3 regions of the Williamsia sp. Y844 genome follow, and region 2 is predicted to be linked to each of the others. Evidence: riboswitches for the same ligand, from Rfam matches in the RefSeq annotation. Region 2 holds a riboswitch; each other region holds the start of a gene.

Region 1 (5,086 bases), on a different contig from region 2:
CGGGTAGGCCTGCGGTTCGAACTTCACGCCTTGCAGGTTGTTACTGCGGCCGAGCACGTAGTTGAAGACGTAGACCGGGAACACTGCGGCGTCGTCGGCGATCTGCTGCTGGGCGCGAGCGTAGATCTCCGACTGCTTGGTCAGATCGGTTTCGCCAAGCGCTGCGATCAAGTCGGAATCAACAGCGGGATTGGAGTACTTGGCCACGTTTGTTCCGAAACTGTCCACCGGAATGTTCGACGAATGATCGAGCGTGCGAAGTGCATCCGGTGACGCCCGCTGCCAGCTGATGTCGAGGACGTCGTAGCCGTTGGTGAAAAGGGCGGTGTAGTAGTCGTCGATGGTGGTGTTCTTGATCTGGTAGTCGACACCGATCTTCTTGGCGGACGACTGCACCTGCTCGAGCAGGGTGTCGCGTTGTTCGCGAGCGTATTCCTTGAGGAAGGGATGCACGACGGTCAGACGCTTTCCGTCCTTGGTGCGGTAGCCGTCGCCGTCGCGTGCGGTCCAGCCGGCTTCGTCGAGAAGCTGATTGGCTTTGTCCTCGTCGTAGACGTACGCCGACTCACTGGCCTTGTTGTAGCCGACCGTGGCGGGGCTCAAGGTGTTCTTCGCGGGCTGGAAGACGCCGAAGTAGAGCTTGTCGACGATGGTGTCCCAGTCGATTCCGGCCCGGAAGGCTTCGCGGACCTTGATGTCGGAGAAGACGCCGGCCTGTGTGTTGGGGTAGTAGTTGTAGTTTCCGCCCGGAGCCTGGACCGTCTCGACGGAATAGCCGGGTGTGTCCTTGAGCGCGCTGACGTTGACCGGCGGGACGCTGGCAATCGCATCGACCTGATTGCTGGTCAAAGCGCCGTAGCGAGAGGAGTCTTCGGGGATCTCCTGGATGCTGATGGCTGCCAGGTGTGCCTTGCCGGAGTGGTCGGCGTTGCCCGGACCCCAGTTGTAGGCCTCGTTGCGGGTGTAGTCGATGCCCTTGTTCGGGGTGTAGCCGGCTTCACTGACAAACGGCCCGGTGCCGACGATCTTGCTGCACAGGGCATCTGTTCCCTGAGTCAGGGTGGAGGGGGCCTCGATGCCGAGGTATGCCGAGGCCGCGGAGGGAAGGAAGGCCGAATTCGGCTCGGAGAAGGTGACTTCCACGTGCGTCGGGTCGATGACGTTGGTGCCGGCGTAGGTGGCGATGGTGTTGGCCGCGAGTTGGGACTTGGTGTTGGGGTCGACGATGTGGTCGAGGTTGGCCTTGACTGCGTTGCCGTCGAACTTTTCTCCGTTGGAGAAGGTGACGTCGTCGCGGAGGGTGAAGGAGTAGGTGAGCTGGTCGGGGGACACGCTCCACTCGGTGGCGAGCCAGGGGTCGAGGCTGCCGTCGGTGTTGAGGGCGACAAGAGAGTCGAGGATCGGGCGGGAGAAGAAGCCGGCGACGTCGGCAGGGCTCTGATGGGGGTCGATGCAGCCGCCGGGACTGCTGTTGATGGCAAACCGAAGGGTGCCGCCGTCGACGGGATCACCGGTGGCCGTCGCGGAATTATTGCTGTCGCCGGAGCCACAGGCGCTGGCGACAAGTCCGACCGTGAGAGCCGTAAGAATCGTGGCCTTGCTCAGATGACCCGGTCCGGGATGCACCCGTCTCAATCGGCCGGCAGCAGGTGTTCGGGACATCGGTTTTCTCCTCGTGAATGCAATGGGCGTGGCAGGTGCTCAGGATTCGATCGCGTGGTGCGTTGAACAAGGTCATCAAGCTTCCGGAAATCTCTTCGGGCTCGCTTGCGTGAACCCCGCGCTTGCCCCATGCCGGTGAAGGCTGGGGCCGTGTCTGTCATCCAGGGCACCCCGCCGCGGTGGAGGGTTGCCGACCAGCAAGCTGGAACTTGGCGCTGATACTCGTTGACACAGGGCAGTTGTTGTCCACCAAGCGAATCCGGGCATCATGTGGGTATGCCCGGGCAGGGGATTTCAACTGTTGGACAGAACCATACTCACGCTCCTGCGGAAATCCGATGGATGCGCGGAGTTCCGATCGCCGAGAAGTTAAAGCACATGGGTATGGACGACGCCGTAAAAGTCTGTTAGCGTCGGCGTCGGTCACGAGTACCAGCGAATAGCCCCGGCTTGCTGGTCAGCAACCCTCCATCGCGGCGGGGTGCTCCGGGTGAAGACCTGGCCTGTTCGAACCCGAACAGGCAAGCGCGGACCCCCCACGTCCGAGTTCCGAACTGCTCCATCGGCAGGTTCGAAACTTGGTGCGTGCGGAATCCCTGACACCGGAAGCTGGTGTGAGATATGAGCACTGCAACACTGAATCGAACCCTGAATGCTCTTGCAGCGATAGAAGGTTCGGACACCCAGGCGCCATTGCGGGATGGCTCGACCACGCGATACGTCAACTTCGACTACGCGGCGAGTGCACCGGCGTTGTGCAGCGTGGTCGAGAGAATCACACAATTGCTTCCGACCTACTCGAGCGTGCATCGGGGCGCGGGCTACGCATCGCAGGTCACGACGCAGGCGTACGAGACCGCCCGTGAGCAGGTCGCGGACTTTGTCGGTGCCGGCGAGCAGCACTGCCTGATCTTTACGCGGAACACCACCGATTCGCTGAACCTCCTGGCCCGCTGTGTGCCGGGAAAGGTCGTCGTCCTCGATCTGGAACATCATTCAAATCTGTTGCCGTGGAGTGACGTTCACGTGGTCCGTGCCGCGAATACGCTGGCCGCGACGATCGTTCGCGTGGAGACCGCACTGATAGAGACCGGTGCGGCGTTGCTGGCGGTCACCGGTGCTTCCAACGTCACCGGCGAGATCTTGCCGATCGGTGAACTGGCAGATCTTGCGCACCGCAACGGCGCTCGGATCGCTGTCGACGGAGCGCAGTTGGTTCCGCACCGCAGGGTGGACATCACTGCAGGCGGCATCGACTACCTGGCCTTTTCAGGACACAAGACCTACGCGCCTTTCGGGGCCGGAGTGCTTGTCGGACTGCGGGATTGGCTGGATGCGGCCGACCCGTACCTCGCAGGCGGCGGTGCCGTACTCAATGTCACCGAGCAGGACGTGAAGTGGGCGCCCGCGCCTGCCCGTCATGAAGGCGGTTCGCCCAACGTCCTGGGTGCGGCTGCGCTCGCGGCGGCCTGCGTCGAGATCGAATCCCTCGGGGAGGCTGTTGTTTCCCATGAAACGTCACTCACCGACCGGTTGCGCAATGGTCTGGCGGAGATCCCGGGCGTGCATGCCCTGAAGATCTTCACCGACAGCACCGATGCCGTTGGCGTTGTCAGCTTTGTCGTCGACGGGCATCGGGCATCTGAGGTGGCAGCCCATCTCTCGGCCGAACACGGCATCGGGGTGCGCGATGGACGATTCTGCGCCCACCCGCTTCTGGACCGTCTGGGCCACGGCTCAGGGGCTGTACGCGCCAGCCTCGGCCTCGGTTCGACCTCCGAGGACGTCGACCTTCTGCTCGCCGCCCTCCGAACCCTCTAGACCCCGGGGTGGGGGACACTCAGTGCGATGAGCGCGGTGTCGTCTTCGAGCCCGGCACCGAAACTGTCGAGCAATGCCCGCACGTCCTCGATGATCTGGCCTGCGGACGTCGGCGTGTGTGCCGCGGCGAACTCGAGCAGCGCACCGTTGTCGTCGTACCGCTCGGGACCAGGTCCGGTCCGCGCCTCGGTGAGCCCGTCGGTGTAGAGCAGGAGGGTGTCGCCGGCATCGAGGTGGATCCGCTTCGAGACGAACTCAGGGTCGCGCAGGATGCCGACCAGTTGCCCACCTTCGGTGCTCACGTACTGCGCTTGACCGGCGGCGGTGAGCAGTAGGGCGGGTGGGTGCCCACCACTGGCGAGGTGGACGTCGAATCCGTTGTCGCGGCGGGTGAGCACACCGAAGATCACTGTGCAGAACCGTGGTTCGTCACCCTGGTGATTCGCATGCAACACGGTGTGGAGGTTGCGTAACACCGCAATCGGATCGTCGTCGTACACCGCCGCAGCGCGCAGCGTGTAGCGGGTCAGCGAGGTCACCGCTGCCGCGGTGGCCCCTTTGCCGCACACGTCGCCGAGGAAGAACCCCCACTTGTGCGCCGACAGGGCGAACACGTCGTAGAAGTCGCCGCCGACATCGTCGATCGACGCGGCGTGGTAGTGGGCCGCTGCCTCCATGCCATCGGGAGGTCGTAACGACGGTGGAAGCAGCGAGCGCTGAAGAGTCGAGGCGAGCAGTTGTATGCGCGCACGTTCTTCTTCTGCATGGCGCCGCGCCTCGAGCAGCTGTTTCTCGTATGCGCGTCGGTCACGTGCGTCCTGTGCGGTGATGCGGACGAGCACGGCGGTTCCATCGGCACCGATCTTCACGTTCGCGGTGACGAAGACGGGCAGTCGTCGGCCGTCGGCCGCGACGAGGTCGACGGTGATTCCGCTCAGTACGCCTTCCAGCTGCAGCAGCGGTGCGAAGTGGGTTTCGTAGTGGATCCGCCCGCCTGCGGTGAGCAGATCGCTGAAAGGTCTGCCCAGCAATGACGTTCGGTCTTGTCCGAGCCACACCGTCAGAGTGGTGTTGACCTTTGCGATGAGCCCGTCCGGCCACGTCGACAGATACCCGCATGGCGCGTTCTCGTACAGGTCTTCCAGATTCTCGTCGAGTACGCCCGGTGACCCGATGTCGCTGTGGTCCTTGCTCATCAACGGCCACCGACGAAGGCCACGATGGCCTCGGTGGTGGGCACGGGGTCGCTGAGCTGGGGGCAGTGACCGCTGGCGTCGAGCGTGACGAGTTCGCTGCCCTCGATCTGGTTGTGCACGTACGCGCCCACGTGGCGGGGTGCGAGTGAGTCTCGCGCACACTCGATCACGAGGGTGGGCACGGTGACACGCGCGAGATCGGTGCGGTTGTCGGACAGGAAGGTGGCGCGGGCGAACACCAACGCCTTCTCCGGGTCGGTTCGACAGAAGGATTCGGTCAACTCGCCGCCGAGCGCTGGTCGCTCCGGGTTACTGGCGATGTTCGGCGCCATCGACGCCGACCAACCCAGATAGTTGCTCTCGAGAGACTCGAGAAGTTCGTCGATGTCATCACGCGTGAAGCCACC
Region 2 (5,086 bases):
CGGCGCCACGTGTCACCGAGATGGGTGCAGGCAGGGGATCTTCTTCGGGTAGTGGACCATCGGGATCACGATCGGAAAGGTCACGGCCCCACACCTGCCCGACGAGCGAGAGCGCCGTCTGCCCGGTGAATTGCCCCTCGCGGACCCACCGCTCCTTTTCCTCGACCTCGGAGGCGTTCTCCGCCAATACGATCTGCGTCCCGGGGAGGATCTTGATGTCATCGTCCGGCCGGCCGGCCTTGCGCAGACGCGCCCGAATGTCGTTCGCAAACTCGAGCGCATCGCCGAAATGCGTTCCGTGGGCCGAGAAGATCACCTCGGCGTTTGCCGCAGCGAAGTCTCGTCCGGTCGGCGAGTCGCCGGCTTGGAAGATCACCGGATGTCCCTGAGCACTGCGAGGAAGGGTCGGGGACAACTCGACATCGAACTGCGACGTCGTACGGCGAACGGTGCGGACCGCATCCTTCGCCGCCCATGAATCCGCATCCCGTGACGAGGAGATCGCGTTTCCGTTCCACGAATCCCAGATCTCTCGCGCGACCTGGATGAACTGTCCGGCACGCTCGTACCGCAGTTCGTGGTCGAGGAACCCGCCGCGACGGAAGTTCTCACCCGTCCACGCGTTGTCCGTGGTCACCACATTCCACCCGGCGCGACCACCGGAGAGAATATCGAGACCCGCAAGGCGTCGGGCAAGGTCCGCAGGCTCGTTGTACGTGGTGTTCTGGGTCGCGACGAGTCCGATGTGCGACGTGATTCCCGCGAGGGCGGACAATTGCGCGATCGCATCCGGCCGTCCGACGATGTCGAGATCGAGTATCTTTCCCTGCTGTTCGCGTAGGCGCAGGCCCTCGCCGAGGAAGAACGCGTCGAATAATCCGCGTTCTGCAGTGGTGATCACACGGCGGAAGGTCTCGAAGTCGATCTGCGACGCACTCGCAGGATCGGACCAGATGGTTGTGTGGTTGACGCCCTGGAAGAAGACACCGAAGTGCACGTGAGCGTCGGGGCGGAGAACAGTCATGACGTATCAGGCCTTCTGGTAGCGACTTGCAGGACGGGTGAGACCGAGGTTGGCGCGCAAAGTCGAACCCGGCACCGGACGATGGCTGATGCCGGTGGCGAACAGGCGCGGTAATACATGGCGAGCGAGAACCACCAGATCTTCGTCCAGGACGGTGGGGTGGATTCTGACGCCGTCGACATGATGTGCAAGCTCGGTCAAGAGGTCGACCAATTCAACAGCGCTGCCGATGAATTGGAGACGCGGAGATCGCTGGGCCTGCGTGTACGAGTTCAGATGCTCCAGCCGCTCGCCTGCCGATTCGGTAGCGGTGTCGAGGGTGACATCGAGCTCGGCAAAGGCAAGCCCGTCGAATGCCTTCGCGGCCACGGAAATAGCTTCGACGGAGGTCTCCGAGAACAGACGCACGTCGACGTCGCCCGCGGTTCCGAACACCACCAATTGTCCCTGCGGCGGCCTGGGAACGATAGCCGGGCCTTTGACGGAGAAACTCTCACCCTGGAAATCGATGTAATGCAGCTTGTCTCGATCGAGGAATCGGCCGGATGCGAAGTCGCGGATCACCGCATCGTCCTCCCAGGAATCCCACAGACCACGGGCAACAGTGATCGAATCCCGCTGTTCACGTGCACGTTCCGACTCTTTATCCACCTCGGGTCGGCCCCATACCTTCGACGCAGCACTGTCGGTGACGGGTGCCGCGATCCAACCGGCTCGCCCCCGCGACGCGTAGTCGAGAGTCGCCAACTGCGAAGCCGTATGGAACGGTTCGGCGTACGTCGTACCGATAAACGGAACGAGTCCGATGGTCGATGTCGTCGCCGCCACGAAGGCCGCGCGGTTGGGCGCGTCGATGCGTCCGACAACGTCGCTGGTGGCACCGACGATCGAGTCGTCGAACGTCGCCAACGTGAAGCCGGCATTCTCCGCTGCAGCAACTCTCCGTCTCACGGTCTCGCCGGTCAGCAAGGCGTCGGGCGCATGAGATGCCCGTCGCCACGCCGCCGGATGATTTCCCTCCCCATCGAGCTCGATACCCAGGGCGAAAATGCTCATGCTGAAACCTCTTTCGATGCGAGACTCTTCTCGAACGGATGGACGCCGACCTCATCGGAGGCCAGTGTCGTGTCGTATAGCGGCGTGTAACCGGCAGCGAGATACAACGCCACCGCCTCGGGCTGGTTCCATCCGGTTGTCAAAAAGATTCGCCGATAGCCACGGCCGATCGCGATCTTCTCGAGTTCGGCCACGATCGTCTTGCCGTACCCGCGGCCGCGGTACGCCGACGCCGTCCAGATTCGCTTGAGTTCGGCGGTGGTGGCGTCGTACTGACGGAACGCGCCACCGGCCACCGGGACGCCGCCGGCCAGTGCGACGATCAGAACGCCGCCCGGCGGCGCGAACTCCTCTGCGGGATACGCCCGCAGTTCGCTGTACTGCTCCCCCGGGCTGCGCCCATAACGAGAGCTGTATTCGAGGGCCAACTCCTCGATCAGCGGGGAAGCCAGCGGATCGTCCTGATGGACCGTGGCGATCTGCAACTGTGCAGTATCGACAGTGCCCGTGGCCGATCCACCGGCTCCACTCCGTAATGCACTCACGCGTCTTTCCTTCCATCGGTCCGGGCAGGAGCACCCGCCTTCGCGGGTTGCTGCGACGTCATCGAGCCCTGGTCTCTCGGTCGCTCTGGATGGTCTTGTTCGACTACCTATGCTTCGGTACGTGGAAGTCCGGGCGGGTTGATTTCCGAGACGGTGACGGCTTCGGACTGCAGGCCCCAGCGGTCGATGACCTTCTGGTAGCTGCCGTCCTCGATCGCGTGGTTGATGGCCTCGTTGATGGCTTCGATGAGGCCGTTGTCCTTCTTTGTCAGAACCGCGATCTCGCCCTGCAGCGCATCACCCGCACCGGAGAACACCCCGATCACCTCGGTGTCGCCCGACGTGGCAGCGTGGTAGACCGACGACGGGTTGGGGCCGAAGTATCCGTCGATTCGACCCGAACCGAGGGCCAGGTAATAGTCGGATGCATTCTGGTAGTACACGATCTCTGCCGGCGCGAGACCATCGGCGACATTCTGCTCGTTCCAGTCGACCAGCAGCTGCTCCTGATTGGTTCCTGAACCGACCCCGATCTTCTTGCCCGCGACGTCCTTACGACCTTCGACCTTCCAACCACTGTCCTTAGGTGCTTCGAAGGCAAGGTTGTCGAGGCGATACGTGGCGAAGTCGTACTTGTCCTTGCGCTCTTCGGTCACCGTGACATTGGAGATGAACAGGTCGTTCTCACCGGAGTCGATCTTGACGAAGTTCTGCGACCAGTCCGCAACCGCCAGATCAACTTTGAGGCCGAGGATGTCACCGATCAGATACGTGAAGTCGACCTCCGATCCGATGATCGTCCTGTCGTCGGTGGCGTAGAACCGCAGCGGTGGAGCGGTACCGCCGGCTCCTGTCACGACAAGCGTGCCGCGATCGCGGATCGCTTGGGGCACCTTGGCTGCGATGTCAGCGACCTTGTCGACGCGAACTCGGCTGGACTGCTCTGGCGACAGGTCGAAGCTCTGCCCGTCGGACGTGACCACCTCGGACTCCGCAGTCGGTTCGCTGCACCCGGTGACCAGCAATGCGAGCGCGGCAAATGCGGACGCGACAATCGAGAGTCGACGGCTTGTTCTGGACATGTTTGTTCCTTGTTTGTCGGTTTGAGTGAGATGGATCAGAGGACGTGTGCGAGAAAAGCTTTGGTGCGTTCTTCCTTGGGAGAGTCGATGAGTTCCGCCGGGGTTCCCTGTTCGACGATGACGCCACCGTCCATGAACACCACCGTGTCGGCGATCTCGCGTGCAAAACCGACTTCGTGGGTCACGATGACAAGCGTTGCACCGTCGCGGGCGAGTCCTCGGATGACTTCGAGCACTTCGCCGACGAGTTCGGGATCGAGCGCAGATGTCGGCTCGTCGAACAGAATCACTTTGGGCCGCAGTGCAAGTGCCCGAGCGATCGCAACACGCTGCTGCTGCCCACCCGAGAGCCTGCGTGGGTATTCGTGCGCTTTATCACCGACGCCGACGCGTTCGAGCAACGCCAACGCCTCAGGCTCGACGTCCGACCGCTTGCGCCTCTGTGCCGAAATCGGCGCCTCGATGACATTCTCGAGTGCGGTCAGATGCGGAAACAGGTTGAAGTTCTGGAACACAAAACCGATCCGCGAGCGTTGCTGCAGAATTTCCTTGTTGCTCAGCTCGTGAAGCTTGTTGCCCTTGCGTTTGTACCCGACCAGGTCACCATCGACACGGACGGTGCCGTGATCGACTTTCTCCAAGTGGTTGAGGGCGCGCAGTAGCGTCGACTTCCCTGATCCCGACGGACCGATGATCGCGGTGACCTCACCCGGTCGCACGACCAAGTCGACGCCTTTGAGCACCTCGAGATCGCCGAAGGACTTGTGAACGCCCCTGACCTCGACCGCGTACTTCGAGTTCTCTATCGCCTCGGTCATCGGGTCGCCCCGCGCGGCGCAAAGGAGATGTCGGAGAACTTCTTTCGAATCTGTTGCACCGGCGTCAACGGAATGGTCCGCAGCGCACCCTTGGCATAGTGTCGCTCCACGTAGAACTGCACGACCGACAGGATCGACGTGAGGACGATGTACCAGACCGTGGCAACCATCAGCAGCGGGACGACGCGTCCACTGCGCCCGTAGATGACCTGTACCTGGTAGAACAGCTCGGCAATTGCCATGACCGACACGATCGAGGTGCCCTTGAACAAGCTGATGACTTCATTCGCGGCGTTCGGCAGGATTCCCCGCATCGCCTGCGGCAAGATGATCTTGAAGAACTCACGGTGCTTCGGAATACCTAGTGCTGCAGCGGCTTCGAGCTGACCCTGGTCTACCGAGATGATCCCGGCACGGATTATCTCCGCCGAATACGCCGCCTGGTGCAACGCCAGACCGATGATGGCCGCAGCGGAACCACTGATCACATTGTTGACATTGAACTCGAAGAAGCTCGGCCCGAACGGAACTCCTACCGAAAGAGTTTGATAGAGGTACGCG
Region 3 (5,086 bases), on a different contig from region 2:
GGGGTGGCCAAGGCATACAACATCCTCGACGGTTTCGAAGGTGCCACCGATCCGGACGGACATCGCGGTGCGGTCGGCTGGAAGGCAACCGGCCTGCCGTGGCGGCAATCGTGACCCAGACGGCCAGATTCAAGACAGCATATTGCGCACGATGGAGGACGAGTTGAACGCCAAACTGCCCGAGGGACTTTCGCCCGAGACCCTGGCTGTGCGCGGAGGGCTCATGCGGTCCGGTTTCGAGGAGACCTCCGAGGCCATGTACCTGACCTCCGGGTACGTCTATTCGTCTGCAGCTGCGGCCGAGCGGGCCTTCACCGGCGAAGAACAGCGATTCGTCTACTCCCGCTACGGCAACCCGACTGTGGCCATGTTCCAGGAGCGGCTCCGTCAGCTCGAGGGTGCCGAGGCGTGTTTCGCCACCGCCAGTGGCATGGCGGCGGTCTTCGTGGCGCTCGGTGCGCTGCTCAAGACGGGTGACCGGCTGGTGGCTGCGCGCAGCCTGTTCGGTTCGTGCTTTGTCGTGTGCAACGAGATCCTTCCCCGCTGGGGCATCGAAACCGTCTTTGTCGACGGAGAAGACATCGAACAGTGGGAACAGGCACTGTCGAAGCCGACTGACGCGGTGTTCTTCGAGACCCCGTCGAACCCGATGCAGACCTTGGTCGATGTGGAGCGCGTCTGCGAACTCGCCCACGCCGCCGGTGCAAAGGTTGTGCTGGACAACGTCTTTGCGACCCCGCTCCTGCAGAGCGGCCTCGAGCTCGGTGCCGACGTGATCGTGTATTCGGGTACCAAACACATCGACGGCCAGGGCCGGGTGATGGGCGGGGCAGTGCTCGGAACCAAGGAGTACATCGACGGTCCGGTGCAGACCCTGATGCGGCACACCGGTCCGGCGCTGAGCCCCTTCAACGCCTGGACGTTGCTCAAGGGACTCGAAACCATGCGGTTGCGGGTGGATCATTCGACCGCCGCGGCATTGCGCATCGCCGAATTCCTGGAAGCCGATCCGCGGGTTGCGCGGGTGAGATATCCGTTCCTGCAGTCACATCCGCAGCATGATCTGGCGAAGAAGCAGATGTCCGGTGGTGGCACCGTGGTGACGTTCGAACTCGCCGACACGGGCTCGGCATCCGGAAAGGCGCGCGCGTTCGAGCTGCTCGACGGTCTGCAGATCATTGACATCTCGAACAACCTCGGGGACTCGAAGTCGTTGATCACGCACCCGGCCACCACCACCCACCGGGCGATGGGACCCGAGGGCCGGGCCGCGATCGGGCTGTCCGATTCGCTGGTCAGGCTGTCGGTCGGGCTCGAAGGTGTGGATGATTTGTTGAAGGACCTGGACCAGGCCCTGTAGCGGGAGTCGGACGACGCCACCTGAGGTCGTCACCGGAGATCGGAGGGTGGGCATTTTTCACTCGCTGGCCGATTGGGTCATCTCGATCGTGCAGTCGACGCCGCCGTGGGCGGTGTACCTCGTGGTCTTCATCGTCATCTACTGCGAGGCGGCCGCGCTCCTCGGCCTGATCATGCCCGGTGAGACAGTCCTGCTTGCCGGTGGCGTGGCAGCCGCCGTCGGCCAGACCAACATCGTGTGGCTGATAGTCGGTGCCTGCATTGCGGCGGTACTCGGTGACTGGACGGGCTATTCCATGGGCCGCAGATCCGGCGGCCGCATCACCGAAACCCGCTTCGGTGGGTGGGTTGGGCGAGAACGCTGGCAAAAGGCCGAGGAACTCATCCGCCACGGCGGGGTCGCCACCGTGATCGGGGCGCGCTGGATCGGATACGTCCGCACAGTCACCCCGTTTGTGGCCGGGATGAGCAAGATGCCGACGCGTCAATATTTGCTTGCGAATGTCGCGGGCGGCGTCGTCTGGGTGAGCGCGGTGTGCATCATCGGCTATGCGGTCGGCGAGACGGTCGGGGCAACGCTGATGTTTTATCTGGCGGTTGGTGCGGGCGTACTCATGTCCGTCTATTTCTTCTTTCGCTGGTGGCGACACCGGAGTAGGTCACAAAAGTCCTCTGCCAGCGCGGAATAACATTCACGCCGCGTTTTAAAGGTTTGTCATTTGACAGGGAAATCAATGGCGCTGCAATGTGGTTATCGGTGATGAGTGCCAGCGACAAGCCCCGGCTTGCTGGCCGGCAACCCTCCATTCGCGGCGGGGTGCTCCGGGTGACAACCTGGCCGCTGTCTGTTCGGACGGCGGCAAGCGCGGACTCCGGCGGAGTCCTGATCCGAAGGGGATGCGGGTGACAAGCTCCTCCACCAGTGATCTCAGGGAAGACATCGCCCGGTTCGTGAAGGCGCGTCCGACCGATCGAGTTCTGTTCGCGTCCGAACTTGCCGAGGCCGTTGCGCTGGTCGCCGGTGTTGCACCAGGTGACGTCCTGACACTCGATCTGACGGCCGACCTCGCGGCCACCACGTCTGAAGGCGCTGACCGTGTGATGCCGGCGCAGATTGATCTGAGGACCACCCTCGCCGCGGTGGACAGTGAACTCGAACGTCGACCGGCCGCACTCCTGATCGTCCCCGCGGTGGCCGAGGCCACCGGCGAAGTTCTGCCGTTGCCCGCCCTGGCAGCGATCGCACACCGACGCGGCGCGCGACTGCTGGTCGACGGCAGCGAGATCGTCCCCCGGCGGGCCGTGAATCTGACCAGCCATGGAATCGACTACCTCGTGTTGTCCGGCCGGTCCATGGCCGGCCCGGCTGTGGTTGTTGGGCGCGGCGACTGGCTCGCAGACGCCCGGGCCGACGTCGACGACATCAGCACCGGTCATTCCCCGGCCCGGGCGTTGGCCGACCTCGGCTACGAGTGGGTCGGCCTCCACGAGCAGGCGTTGTCGGAGTGGCTCGACGCCCAGGCGGCCCGGCTTCCCGGTATCCGCCGGCTCCAGTTGTGGCCCGATGCCCGGGACAGGGTGGGAATCGCCTCGCTCACCGTTGCGGGCCGTTCCGAACCCGTAATCATCCGCTGGGGTGCCGGCACCAGCATCGATGAGCTTGCCCGGCAACTGAACTCACTCACCGAGAATGTTTTCGAGCAGGAGAAGTCATGACCGAGATCAGTAGTGCCACCACCCCGCGGACGCGCCCCGAACTGCTGGTTGCCATCGACGGTGACGACCATCCGATCGCCTGGAGCGGGCGCCGTCCGGCCGATGCGCGGAGTTCGGCGGTCCGTCGGATCCGCCAGCCGGACTTGCGCGGCGGCATCAAGGAGCGGGCTGCGTTGCGCGCCGGATGGCAGGACCTCGGTGAGGATCCCGCTGACCTGCTGGTGGCGTTGGAGATAGACGTGGTGATCGCCGAAGACGCGGCCACCGCTCGGGCCGAGCTCCTCCGGCTGGGGGAGTCGCGATTCGGCGACACCGTGCGCTATGTCGGCACCGCCAACGGACTCCTGACGCTGATTGTCGACATCTACGCCGCCGAGGTCGCCGATGCGGTCATCTTGCGGCCCCTCGACCAGGGACAAACAGGCGATCGGCCCGGCTCGGCGCAGCTCATCGCCGATCAGGTGCTGCCCGGTCTGCTCGAGCGGGCTGCCGCAGCCTGATCCCCCCACCACGCCTGCCTTCAGGCGTGGGGGAGGGGGCATGGTCGATCAGCTCTCGCCGTTTTCCCAGCGATCGATGATCCGTGCGCGAGCATCCTCGGTCAGCGAGCCGAACAACCGCAGTCTTGCCATGCCGCCGTCGGGGAAGATGTCGAGGCGGGCCTCGGTCATCGGTCGATCGACCTCGATCAGGAACCGGTGCCGGGTGTCGGGTTGCAGGGGAGACCGGCCCAAAACCTCGAACCACTCACCGTTTTCACCGTCACGGCCACGTATCGTCGCCGATCCCGGCGCATTTCCCAGGAAGTAGCTGGTATCGAGTTCGGCGAGTCCGATCGTCGACTCACCGGCCAATTTGACCTGTACCCAGTCGTTTCCGTCATCGCGTCGGCGTGAGGTCTCCCAGCCTTCGCCCATCGTGCGGGCCCGTCCGGGCATCAGGAGATTGTTCGGAGAGCCATAGAACATGTTGGAGCAGGCGGTGATCATGCCGCCGTTCTCGAGCGCGGCCAGGTCAAAGTGTCCGTAGGACAAGAACTTCGGGTCGGGGACGCCGCGGCCGTGCACACGGAATCGCGCCACGCCACCGTCGGGATGGATCGTGAGCCGCACGTGGGTGAAGCGTTCCTTGGAATCCACCCGGAACGGATTCTGGGTATCACCGTTGACCTCCACGCGGTCGACGATCGTCTGCCACTTCGTGTCTTCCAGCAGCTCCTGTGTGGTCGGAATGCCTTCGACCGCAGCAGCTTCCACCGAGATGTACGGCGGATAGTTGCCGACGAACCACGAGGTGTCCACCACGACGCCGTAGATGATGCCGGGGACGCCAAGGCGCACGATCGCCTGGTCCACACCTGCTTCACGTCGCCGCCGGGTCTCCCAGCCGTCATAGACCTGACCCTTGTGTCCGAACGTCGCCGGTTGATACTCGGCGGCGGGCGTCTTGATGAGGTTCTCGGCCTCGGCGAAGAGGTCGTCATTGGTCCAGAGGACCGCGCCGCCGAGAGCGCGTAGAGCCAAGTCTGGCATCGAGGTGAAATGGGGCCGCGAGTTCGGCGGGGATGGGGTCACGACTCCCCAGGCTAGTGGCACGGCGGATCGGGTGCGACTCGTCGACGGTGGGTTCTTGCGTTAGCTCCGCGGCGAGGGCCATACTCTCACGCAACAACTAGTTGCATGTCGAAACTCGTTGAACCTTGAGAAGGATCATGTCGGAGGAGACACCGTCGCGAGACGATCAGATTGCGGATCTCATGGAGGTCCTGGCGAGGCACCTGCGGATTCGTGACCGCTTGGCGGCGACGCGGTGGCGAACCGCGGACGACGCTGTCGAATCTGCGGCCTACCACTGTCTGTTTCGGCTGAATCGGGCGCCGGCGCGATCGGGTGAGCTGGCCGAGGCATTGTTCAGTGACCCGTCGACGATCAGCCGCCACGTCGCTCAGCTGGTCAAATTCGGTTACGTGCGGCGCGAGGCCGATCCGCGTGACGGCCGGGCCACCATCCTG

What was found. A riboswitch is a leader RNA that binds a small molecule or an ion and turns the genes downstream of it on or off. The one in region 2 is predicted to bind S-adenosylmethionine.
Region 1: it holds a riboswitch for S-adenosylmethionine, as region 2 does, so the genes downstream of both, AC1TQG_RS24410 (aminotransferase class V-fold PLP-dependent enzyme) here and AC1TQG_RS12800 (GNAT family N-acetyltransferase) in region 2, are expected to answer to the same signal.
Region 3: it holds a riboswitch for S-adenosylmethionine, as region 2 does, so the genes downstream of both, AC1TQG_RS05390 (aminotransferase class V-fold PLP-dependent enzyme) here and AC1TQG_RS12800 (GNAT family N-acetyltransferase) in region 2, are expected to answer to the same signal.

The regions. Positions count from the first base shown of each region.
Region 1 covers NZ_JBXCJB010000004.1:692,708-697,793, reverse strand. The annotation lists gene AC1TQG_RS24415 (ABC transporter substrate-binding protein) at 1-1,662, opposite strand, end outside; SAM riboswitch class IV at 1,776-1,893, opposite strand; SAM riboswitch class IV at 2,084-2,196, shown strand; gene AC1TQG_RS24410 (aminotransferase class V-fold PLP-dependent enzyme) at 2,284-3,483, shown strand; gene AC1TQG_RS24405 (PP2C family protein-serine/threonine phosphatase) at 3,480-4,679, opposite strand; gene AC1TQG_RS24400 (alpha/beta fold hydrolase) at 4,679-5,086, opposite strand, start outside.
Region 2 covers NZ_JBXCJB010000002.1:89,610-94,695, reverse strand. The annotation lists gene AC1TQG_RS12810 (NtaA/DmoA family FMN-dependent monooxygenase) at 1-1,024, opposite strand, end outside; gene AC1TQG_RS12805 (LLM class flavin-dependent oxidoreductase) at 1,031-2,080, opposite strand; gene AC1TQG_RS12800 (GNAT family N-acetyltransferase) at 2,077-2,625, opposite strand; SAM riboswitch class I at 2,635-2,721, opposite strand; gene AC1TQG_RS12795 (ABC transporter substrate-binding protein) at 2,733-3,707, opposite strand; gene AC1TQG_RS12790 (amino acid ABC transporter ATP-binding protein) at 3,743-4,525, opposite strand; gene AC1TQG_RS12785 (amino acid ABC transporter permease) at 4,522-5,086, opposite strand, start outside.
Region 3 covers NZ_JBXCJB010000001.1:1,205,782-1,210,867, reverse strand. The annotation lists gene AC1TQG_RS05405 (rhodanese-like domain-containing protein) at 1-114, shown strand, start outside; gene AC1TQG_RS05400 (O-succinylhomoserine sulfhydrylase) at 152-1,360, shown strand; gene AC1TQG_RS05395 (DedA family protein) at 1,407-2,048, shown strand; SAM riboswitch class IV at 2,116-2,231, shown strand; gene AC1TQG_RS05390 (aminotransferase class V-fold PLP-dependent enzyme) at 2,263-3,075, shown strand; gene AC1TQG_RS05385 (hypothetical protein) at 3,072-3,575, shown strand; gene alc (allantoicase) at 3,624-4,649, opposite strand; gene AC1TQG_RS05375 (MarR family winged helix-turn-helix transcriptional regulator) at 4,787-5,086, shown strand, end outside.